Regions from separate parts of the uncultured Merdimonas sp. genome, predicted to be linked through region 1. Evidence: predicted binding sites of a transcription regulator. Region 1 holds the regulator's gene; each other region holds the start of a gene.
The links. The regulator Rex, encoded in region 1, represses fermentation and respiration genes when NADH is low (regulators of the CRP and FNR family bind a similar motif). The targets are predictions, from matches to a motif close to ATTGTTAANTANTTAACAAT.
Positions count from the first base shown of each region.

Region 1 (3,282 bases):
TTTTCCCCGCTGATTTCCATGAATGCGAAACTGATATACTCCAGCAGATCTCTTGCCAGAACACTGTAAACGCCTTTTGCTTCTCTGGCCAGATCTCCGGACCTTCCGTGGAGATATACGCCAAGACAGGCGGCGTTCCCAGGTGTCTGATGCTGAGCCATAAGCCCTGCGATGATGCCGGCAAGCACATCTCCTGCTCCTGCTTTTGCCATGGCGCAATTACCGCTCCTGTTGAAAAACAGCCCCTGATCAGGGACGCCGGTCAGTGTCCGCGCATCTTTCAGAACGCAGACCACTGCATGCTCTTTTACGAACGATTTTAAAAGAGAGATCCGGTGTTCCTTTAAGTCTTCCACCGTTGTATTAAGCAGCCTGGACATTTCCTTCATGTGAGGAGTCAGCACTGCGGTTTTTCCGGATAGACAGCGAAAAGACTCCGGATGTGCGGATAACAGATTCAGCCCGTCTGCATCAATCACAAAAGGCCCTTTTCCGGATTCCAGCGTGGTCCTTAGAAGTTCCAGAGAAGTCATAGAGGTTCCAAGCCCGGACCCGATACAGACTGTATCTGCCCATTGTAACAGCTCCGTCAGATCCTGCCGGTCAAATTCGCGATAAGTACAAAGGATCGCCTCCGGCACTGCGGATTGAAGGATCTGCCGGTTTTCTTCGGCTGTATAGATCTTGATCAGACCGGCGCCGCTTAAATACGCGGCCATGGCATTCAGATACGCGGCCCCGGACATTCCCCTGCTTCCTGCAATGACCAGAAGTTTCCCAAAATCCCCTTTGTTGGCATCTTCCGGACGGGCAGGCAGCATTTTCTGATAGTCGCAAAGATCCGGGAGGAAAATCCCGTCCGCACACAGCTGACTGGTGGAGATCCCGATATCTGTTACAAATATCTTGCCTGTATAAGAACGGCCGGGAGAAAGGAAGAGCCCGGTTTTCCTTTTCTGAAATGTTATGGTAATGTCCGCCAAAAAAGCAATCCCCATTACCATACCGGTATCTGCGGATATCCCGGAAGGAATATCGATGGCAACCTTCAGGCCGGAAGATTCGTTCATCTGGCGGAGAACTTCCCGGCAATCCCCCTGAATCTCCCGGTTCAGCCCCACGCCGAAGACGGCGTCAATGACGGTGCTGTAATTACCCGGAACATACCCATCTCTGACCGGGATCCCGGTCTGATCAAGAGCCGCCATCTGAAATTCGGTTTCCCGGGTGCAATGCTTTCGATTTCCCACCATGCAGACCGTTGGGGAATATCCTTTTTCAGCCAGCAGTCTCGCAATGGCGAAACCGTCTCCGCCGTTATTTCCGGATCCGCAGACAATACAGGGCGCATCCAGAGAAATACGCTCTTCTTCCATAACCTGTATACAGGACTGTGCCGCCCGTTCCATCAGTTCCAGCGCGGTCACATCTGTATGTTCGATCGTAAAACGATCCGCCTGCTGCATTTGTGTTCCGGTTAAGAGATAATCCATCGCCGCGTTCCCTCCTGTTGATTGTATATGCTTTACCGGCTTTGTTTGTTCCGCTTCCGCAACAGACAGAGAATCCGGACTTTGTCCCCGGTCTCTGTTCATGATTAACGGATACAAATAAGAGCGTGTAAAAGCGGACCATAAAAATATGGCGGCTGTTACACGCTTCTTTTTTGACTATTTGTGTTCTTCTTTATATCTGCTGATGTTATAAGATAACTGCATCAGGCTTTCGGACAGATGTACATTCTCTACAATGACATTGTCCGGCAGATTCAAGTCTGTATGTGCGAAATTCCAGATCGCGCGTACGCCGTTGTCTACCAGGAGGTTGGCTACCTCAATCGCTTTTTCTTTCGGGATCGTAAGAACTCCGATCTCCACTTCGTTATTCTGGATAAAGGACTTCAGTTCGTCCATCATGCGTACCGGGACTCCACGGATCGACACGCCTTCGAGCCTGGGATTCACATCAAAGATTCCCTTCAGGATAAATCCCCGCTTTTCAAAAGCAGTATAATTCGCAAGAGCCTGTCCCAGATTTCCTGCTCCGATGATGATGATATTGTGATCTTCCTCCAGGCCCAGGATCTTTCCAATCTCGGTATACAGATACTTTACATTATAGCCATATCCCTGTTGACCAAAGCCGCCGAAATTGTTAAGATCCTGCCGGATCTGGGATGCGGTCACCTTCATGCGCTTGCTAAGATCGCCGGATGATATGCGCTCTACTCCGTTTTCCAAAAGTTCTCCCAAATATCTATAATATCTTGGCAGCCGTCTGATCACTGCCCGAGAAATCCCTCTGTCTTCCACTTGCCTTCACCTTCCATGTTGTTTAATCTCACAAATTATTATATAGAATTGTATTTGCAAAGTCAAACTTTTAGTTGTATTTTGTCTTTTTTTCGTTATAATGGAAACGGATATAATAAGGAGGAAATTATGATATTAGCATGTCATAAAATCAATAAATCATTCGGGGATCACGTCATAGTAAAGGACGGCTCATTCCACATGGAAGATCATGAAAAGGCCGCCCTGATCGGTCCTAATGGCGCCGGAAAATCAACGCTTCTGAAAATGATCGTGGGGGAACTTCCTTCCGACGGCGGCGAAGTGATCCTGACAAAAGGAAAAACTTTAGGATACCTGGCGCAGCACCAGGAAATGCAGAGTGGAAATACCATATACGAAGAAGTAAAGCTTGCCAAAGCAGATATTATTGCAATGGAACAAAAGATCCGCAGCATCGAACAAACGCTGGATACTCTCACGGGCGAAGCGCTTTCTTCCACACTGGAAGCTTATAACCGCCTTACTTCCGAGTTTGAAAGACAAAACGGATATGCCTGTGAAAGTGAGATTGCAGGTGTTCTGAAAGGACTCGGTTTTGCAGAAGAGGAATTTGGAAAAACGGTAGATACCCTGTCCGGCGGTCAGAAAACCCGTGTTTCCCTGGGGAAACTGCTTCTTACGAACCCGGATATCCTGCTTCTGGACGAGCCTACCAACCATCTGGATCTTTCTTCTATCGCCTGGCTGGAAACTTATCTTCTGAATTATCACGGCGCGGTCCTGATCGTTTCTCATGACCGTTATTTTCTGAACCGCGTAGTCACAAAGGTGATCGAGATCGAGCAGGGAACTCTTGCCACCTATCTTGGTAATTACAGTGATTACGCTGTGAAAAAGCAACAGATGCGGGAAGCGAGATTAAAAGAATATCTGAATCAGCAGCAGGAAATCCGTCATCAGGAGGCTGTTATCGAAAAGCTTCGTTCCT
Region 1 covers NZ_CAWVHE010000013.1:49,983-53,264, reverse strand. Annotated here, with positions in the region: gene ABGT54_RS07255 (NAD(P)H-hydrate dehydratase) at 1-1,493, opposite strand, end outside; gene ABGT54_RS07250 (redox-sensing transcriptional repressor Rex) at 1,671-2,312, opposite strand; gene ABGT54_RS07245 (ABC-F family ATP-binding cassette domain-containing protein) at 2,442-3,282, shown strand, end outside.

Region 2 (3,282 bases), on a different contig from region 1:
TTGCTCTCGATCGCCTGTTTACATCTGCATACAGATACGACCTTGCCGTTCATCTTCTCTGCGATCTCGCGCATTCGGTCTTCGCTTCCGCCGCAGGCACAGACTAAGAGGCCTACGTTTGCGCCGTGAAGATCCGGGAACTCTACGCTTACCAGGATACCGCCTGTAGTCTTGGTGATCGGCTCTTCTACTGTAGTAGACTTGCCTGTAAAGGCTCCGCCCATTACGATCTCGCCGTATTTTCCATCAATGCCGCCGGCCTTTTCGATCAGTTCGCCGACGCTTACGCCTACCGGCACGTCCATGAATACATGTGCTGCATTTCCGCCGTTTAATTTTCCGCGTACTGTCAGGTTCTTGGTAATGCAGGGCTTCTTCTCATCGATCGCCTCTGCCACCTTGGCTGCGGTCTCCAGATTCACAACTACAGATCTTGCCGCAGAAGGAAGCTGTGTCGGCAGAAGGTTGACACCCAGACATTCTCTTACTACCGCACGCTCCTCGCCCATCGGGTAGATGTCTGCCAGGAAGTGCATGGAGATGTCTGCCTCGTCTTTCAGCGCTGCCTCCAGATGCTTGATCGCGTCGTGATGTTTCTTCTTAATAGCGAAGATCGCTTTGTCTGCATGAGTCATCTCCATACAGTATTTCACGCCGCGGATCACTTTATCCGTCTGCTCAACCAGCTGCTTGATGTTGTGCTCCAGTCCCGGCTCGCACTCAGCTGCATTTACCAGGATATAGCTGTGCTCCAGTTTGAAATCAGCCGGCAGTTCCGGGTTGATCTCCGGATCCAGCTCTGCAAGCGGTGTCTCCGCAAGGTTGATGTTAAGCTTTACACCGGTGGGGAATCCTGCTCCGCCCATGCCGACGATACCTGCCGCCTTCACCATGTCCAGCTTGGTGGCATCTTCCGGAACATCGATCGGAACAAATTCATCCGGCTGCTCTGCAGCAGGCTCAATGATGATCCTGTCCTCTTTGATCTCTGTGACCTTACCATAGACACTGGAGAAAATATTTGCTCCAAGTCCGGTAGGGGTCGCAATGAGTGTACCTTTTTTTACGTCCGCCCCAACCTCAACACAGGGAGCACATGGTGCACCGACGTGCTGACGCAATAAAATTTGTACATTTCCCATGACGCATATCTCCTTTTTCTTTTTTATAAGTAAAAGTGAAACTTCACAGTCTCCTTACTTATTCCCCAACATCTTGTTTTATAAAAATATTCTATAGGAACATCTTGCTATTTTTTTAACAGCAAAACGGTCTTTTCTGGCGAGGGCATGTGGGAATCGAACCCACCCGGGACGCTCTTAACGCCCCACACTAGTTTTGAAGACTAGGAGGCACACCAGTCACCCATCTACCCCCATCTATGCCCAAATAACATAACACAAATTGCCGCAGATTTCAACACTTTTGTTCATTTTTATCATAGCAAAAAAAGATTGACTTTTCAAGCTCTTTCAGCCATAATAAGACTAAAGAACTGGACTTGATACTAGAACGCAGTCTATTTGTTAAAAAACTATCGTTCTTGAACATGATTTTCTACTTTCAGAAAAAGACACAAGAAAAACCAGGGGAGGTTTTTTATGTGTTTTTATAACACCTTATAGTTTTTTTCTATAAGTAACTTCATGAAAAATATTTAAGGAGGGACAATTATTATGAAGTTAGAAGCAAAGGTTAATTTTAACCGCTTTGAGGCAGCTCTTCAGGTTGTGGACGCTCACACCGAAGGCGAATTCTGCCGCATGGTCATCGGCGGTTTCCCGGAGCCGGAAGGAAACACCATGATCGAGAAGAAGAAATGGATGGAGAAAAACTACGACAATGTTCGTACCGCTCTGATGTTTGAGCCAAGAGGACATCACGATATGTTCGGCGCTTTCCTCTGCGAGCCTGTAAATAAGGAAGCAGACTTCGGCGTAATGTTCATGGATACAGGCGGATACCTGAACATGTGCGGACACTGCACCATCGGTGCTGTTACCGTTGCCGTTGAGGCTGGTCTGGTTGAGTCTCACGAAGGAGAGAACGAAGTGGTTCTTGACGCTCCTGCAGGACTGATCCGCACCAAGGCCATCGTAAAAGACGGAAAGGTTGAGAGCGTAACTCTTACAAACGTACCTGCTTTCGTATACAAAGAAAATCAGAGCGTAACCATCGATGGAAAAGAGATCAAATTCACCATTTCCTTCGGCGGAAGCTTCTTTGCACTGGTAGACACCACACAGCTTGACATCGGTGAGATCAATGCAAAGAGTGTTCCGGCTTACCAGAAACTTGGTATGCAGATCCTGGACGCTATCAGCAAAGAGATCCCGGTAAAACATCCGCTGCTTGACATCGACAGCGTTGACCTGGTTGAGTTCTACGGACCGACCCCGAATCCGGACAAGGCAGATCTTAGAAACGTGGTTATCTTCGGCGACGCTATGGCTGACCGTTCTCCGTGCGGAACCGGTACCAGCGCAAAACTTGCCACCCTGCATCACTGGGGCGAGATCAAAGTTGGCGAAGAGTTCCGTTATGAGAGCTTTATGGGAAGCATCTTCAAAGGCGTGATCAAAGAGACTACAAAGGTTGCCGACTATGACGCAGTCATCCCGATGATCACAGGAAGCGCTTACCTGACAGGTGTTGCTACCTACCTGATCGACCCGACCGATCCGTTGAAATATGGTTTCCAGGTGGGTTAATTCCCGGATTGGCAGATCGTTTTTAGAAACAGCTTAGACAAGGAGCGGGTCAGGATCCTCTGATCCGCTCCTGTTTTCTTTTCTTCTTGCAAAGAGGTGATCTTAAAGATGCCCAGAAAAAGGATTTCCACAAAGAGCCGGATTGTAAAAGCGGCATGGAATCTTTTCTATAAAAACGGATATGAACAGACCACAGTGGAAGATATCATCAATGCTTCCAAAACTTCAAAGGGGACATTTTATCATTATTTTAAAGGGAAAGAGGCTCTTTTGAATTCCCTGTCCTATCTGTTTGACGAAAAATATGAAGAACTTGCGGCTGTGATTGACCCTGACATGTCTGCCCGCGATAAGCTTCTCTATCTGAACCATGAATTATTTTATATGATCGAGACCAGTGTGGACATTGATCTTCTGGCCTTCTTATATTCTTCACAGCTGATCACCAAAGACAAAAAGTCTTTGGCTGACAGCAAACGCTTTTATTTTAAATGGATCACCGAGATCCTGGAGGAAGGCTTAAGAAACGGAGAATTCAAAAACACCAGCACCGCAAAAGAGCTGATGGCCA
Region 2 covers NZ_CAWVHE010000018.1:123,263-126,544, reverse strand. Annotated here, with positions in the region: gene ABGT54_RS11605 (proline reductase-associated electron transfer protein PrdC) at 1-1,142, opposite strand, end outside; tRNA gene ABGT54_RS11600 (tRNA-Sec) at 1,280-1,377, opposite strand; gene ABGT54_RS11595 (proline racemase family protein) at 1,677-2,711, shown strand; gene ABGT54_RS11590 (TetR/AcrR family transcriptional regulator) at 2,820-3,282, shown strand, end outside.
Region 2: the regulator Rex is predicted to act here: its motif matches at 1,523-1,542, upstream of ABGT54_RS11595 (proline racemase family protein).

Region 3 (3,282 bases), on a different contig from region 1:
CTTCGCCTTTGTCTCCCACTCTGCCGCATCAGCATAGGTATCGCGGGGATCAAGGATGGCAGGATCAACGCCCGGAAGCTCTGTCGGCACTTCAAAATTGAAATATGGGATCTTCTTGGTCGGTGCGGTCAGGATCGCGCCATTGAGGATCGCATCAATAATGCCTCTGGTATCTTTAATGGAAATACGCTTGCCGCTTCCATTCCATCCGGTATTCACCAGATATGCTTTCGCTCCGCTTGCTTTCATTCTCTTTACCAGTTCCTCCGCATATTTGGTCGGATGCAGTTCCAGGAAGGCCTGTCCGAAACAAGCAGAAAACGTGGGAGTAGGCTCTGTGATGCCGCGCTCTGTTCCTGCCAGTTTTGCAGTAAATCCGGACAGGAAATAATACTCTGTCTGCTCCGGAGTCAGTACAGATACCGGAGGAAGTACGCCAAACGCATCTGCGGACAGGAAGATCACATTCTTCGCTGCCGGAGCTGCGGATACCGGACGCACGATTTTTTCAATATGATCGATCGGATAAGAAACACGGGTATTCTCTGTCACGCTCTTATCATGAAAGTCAATATGTCCTTCTGCGTCAAGCGTTACATTCTCAAGAAGCGCATTTCTCTTAATCGCGTTATAAATATCCGGCTCTGAATCCTTGTCAAGGTCAATCACCTTGGCATAGCAGCCTCCCTCAAAGTTAAATACACCGTTATCATCCCATCCGTGTTCGTCGTCGCCGATCAGCAGTCTCTTCGGATCTGTGGAAAGCGTAGTCTTGCCAGTTCCGGAAAGTCCGAAGAAAATAGCGGTGTTCTCACCATTCATATCAGTATTGGCAGAGCAGTGCATAGAAGCGATGCCCTTCAGCGGCAGATAGTAGTTCATCATAGAGAACATACCTTTCTTCATCTCACCGCCGTACCATGTGTTTACGATCACCTGCTCGCGGCTGGTAATATTAAACATTGCGGCTGTCTCGGAACGCAGTCCCAGTTCTTTGTAATTTTCCACCTTTGCCTTGGAGGCATTATAAACCACAAAATCCGGTTCAAAGTTCTCCAGTTCTTCTTCGGTCGGACGGATAAACATATTTTTTACGAAGTGAGCCTGCCATGCCACTTCCATAATAAAACGGATCGCCATACGAGTATCTTTGTTTGCGCCGCAGAACGCGTCGACAACAAACAGACGCTTGCCTGAAAGTTCTTCCAGGGCGATCTTTTTTACCGCATCCCAGGCTTCCAGGGTCGCCGGATGATTATCATTGGGATACTCTTCCGTCGGCCACCATACCGTGTCTCTGGAATTCTCGTCCATGACAATATACTTGTCTTTGGGGGAACGGCCTGTATAAATTCCGGTCATAACATTGACTGCGCCCAGCTCGCTGACCTGTCCCTTGTCAAAACCTTCCAGCTCCGGGCTGGTCTCCTCCGCAAACAGCATTTCGTAAGAAGGATTGTGAACAATTTCTGTTGTTCCGGTGATACCGTACTTTGTTAAATCGATCTTTGACATGATTCGCTCTACCTCTTTCTTTCTTTATTATAGTTTTAATCCGTTCACATTATACAGGATAATTGACAAAAAATCAACAAGCAAACTCTCATTTTGCAAGTTTTTAATCTTCATCCTGCAAATCATCATCTTCGTCATCATCTAACATGTGACGCGCTTTTTCCACTTCAGACTCCATAGAATCAAGCTCTTTGACCTTTTTTGAGTAATTCTTTTCCTTCTTCCCGACCTTCCTGGAATGCATCATAAATTGAACAATTATTCCTGCCACCGCAATAACTGCGCCAATTCCAACGCCGATCCATCCGTTATCGGCAAAACCTGCCAGGAGGCCGATATTGGTTCCTGCCGCCAGGCCGCCTGCCAGTCCGGACACCACCATCACAAATGGCTCCACAAAAATCACCGCAAGGATCGCAAGCACCAACGCCACTGCCAGAACTACCACCAGAAGGATGGAAGACGACGGCTGAAGGAAGGCTATCCCGATGCTAAACACTTGCGCCAGCACCAGAAAAAACACACCGATCCGGTAGATAAACCAGGAAAGGATTCCCAGGATAAACCCGCCGACGATCACTACGCCTGCAAAAACAAGACCCTCCAGTCCGGCCACAAGGGCAATCACGCCTCCGATCGCCGCTCCAAGGAAGAATCCGATCAGCGCCCCCAGAAACTTCACCAGCTTCAGTCCAAAAAAGCAGATCAGAATCCCTACAACAATCGCTGCAGCTGCCGCCCCAAGACTTACGGCCGCATCGCCTCCAGTAAGGAAATCAAGCTGACGGCTGTCCACCAGCTGGTTCACCTGTTCCTGAATATGTTTGAATTGTTCCATTTTTCATGTTCTCCTTTGTCCCTTATTCTTACATTGCTTTTCTATACCCCAGCCTTTATTACTTTACTATTATACCAATAAAACACGGATCAGTAAAGATACGGCCGCAGAGTTTCCCATGAAAAAAGGGCGCCTTCCAAAAAGGCGCCCAGTTCTTTGTGCCATTAGAATAAAGCGACGGCTCCTGTGTCAATCCCGTTGATCACATAATATACCGCACTTTCTTCCGGCTTGATGTACAGATCCATGGTCTTGATATCTCCGACTTTTCTTCCGGATTTTGTCCATGCTTTCTTCACATTTGCAACAATGGTCTTTTCGTCCATCTGCTGTCCATAGTACTCTACAATCGCATTTACTTTAATTTCTTTTTTGGCCGCCGTCTTCTTTGCTGCCGTTTTCTTTTCCGCAGTTTTTGCCGGTGCTTTCTTTTCTGCCGCTGGCTTTGCTTCGGTTGTCTTCACCGGTTTTACTTCTGCTGTCTTTACTTCGGTTGTCTTTGCCGGCTCTGCCTTTACCGGCGCTGCCTTTGCCGCGGGAGTCTTAGCTGGCTCTGCCTTTACTGCAGCCTTTGTTACAGTCTGTGTTTTCTTGGTTTCTGTACTTACACTTGCTTTCTTTGTAGCCATGATAATTCCTCCTCATTTGCCAGGCCTTTTCACCTGACCATGAAATATTATAACACATTCTAATAAAAAAGCAATTGTGAATCAATTGACAAACTGCAACAACAATCCTGCAACAACTGCGGTCAAATACAGCATAATCATGATTTTTCCATTTTCTTTCCGATTCTGGTTCACCTTAAAGAGGACAAGAAGACCCGCTCCTGCCCCGGTGCAAAGTCCTGCCACCACAGACGCAAACGAAATGGCCTGTTCCAGATACAGTTCCGTCAGGATCACAGATGCCGCGCAGTTGGGGATCAG
Region 3 covers NZ_CAWVHE010000001.1:7,364-10,645, forward strand. Annotated here, with positions in the region: gene pckA (phosphoenolpyruvate carboxykinase (ATP)) at 1-1,515, opposite strand, end outside; gene ABGT54_RS00045 (hypothetical protein) at 1,619-2,353, opposite strand; gene ABGT54_RS00050 (DUF6465 family protein) at 2,518-2,982, opposite strand; gene ABGT54_RS00055 (putative manganese transporter) at 3,064-3,282, opposite strand, start outside.
Region 3: the regulator Rex is predicted to act here: its motif matches at 1,577-1,596, upstream of pckA (phosphoenolpyruvate carboxykinase (ATP)).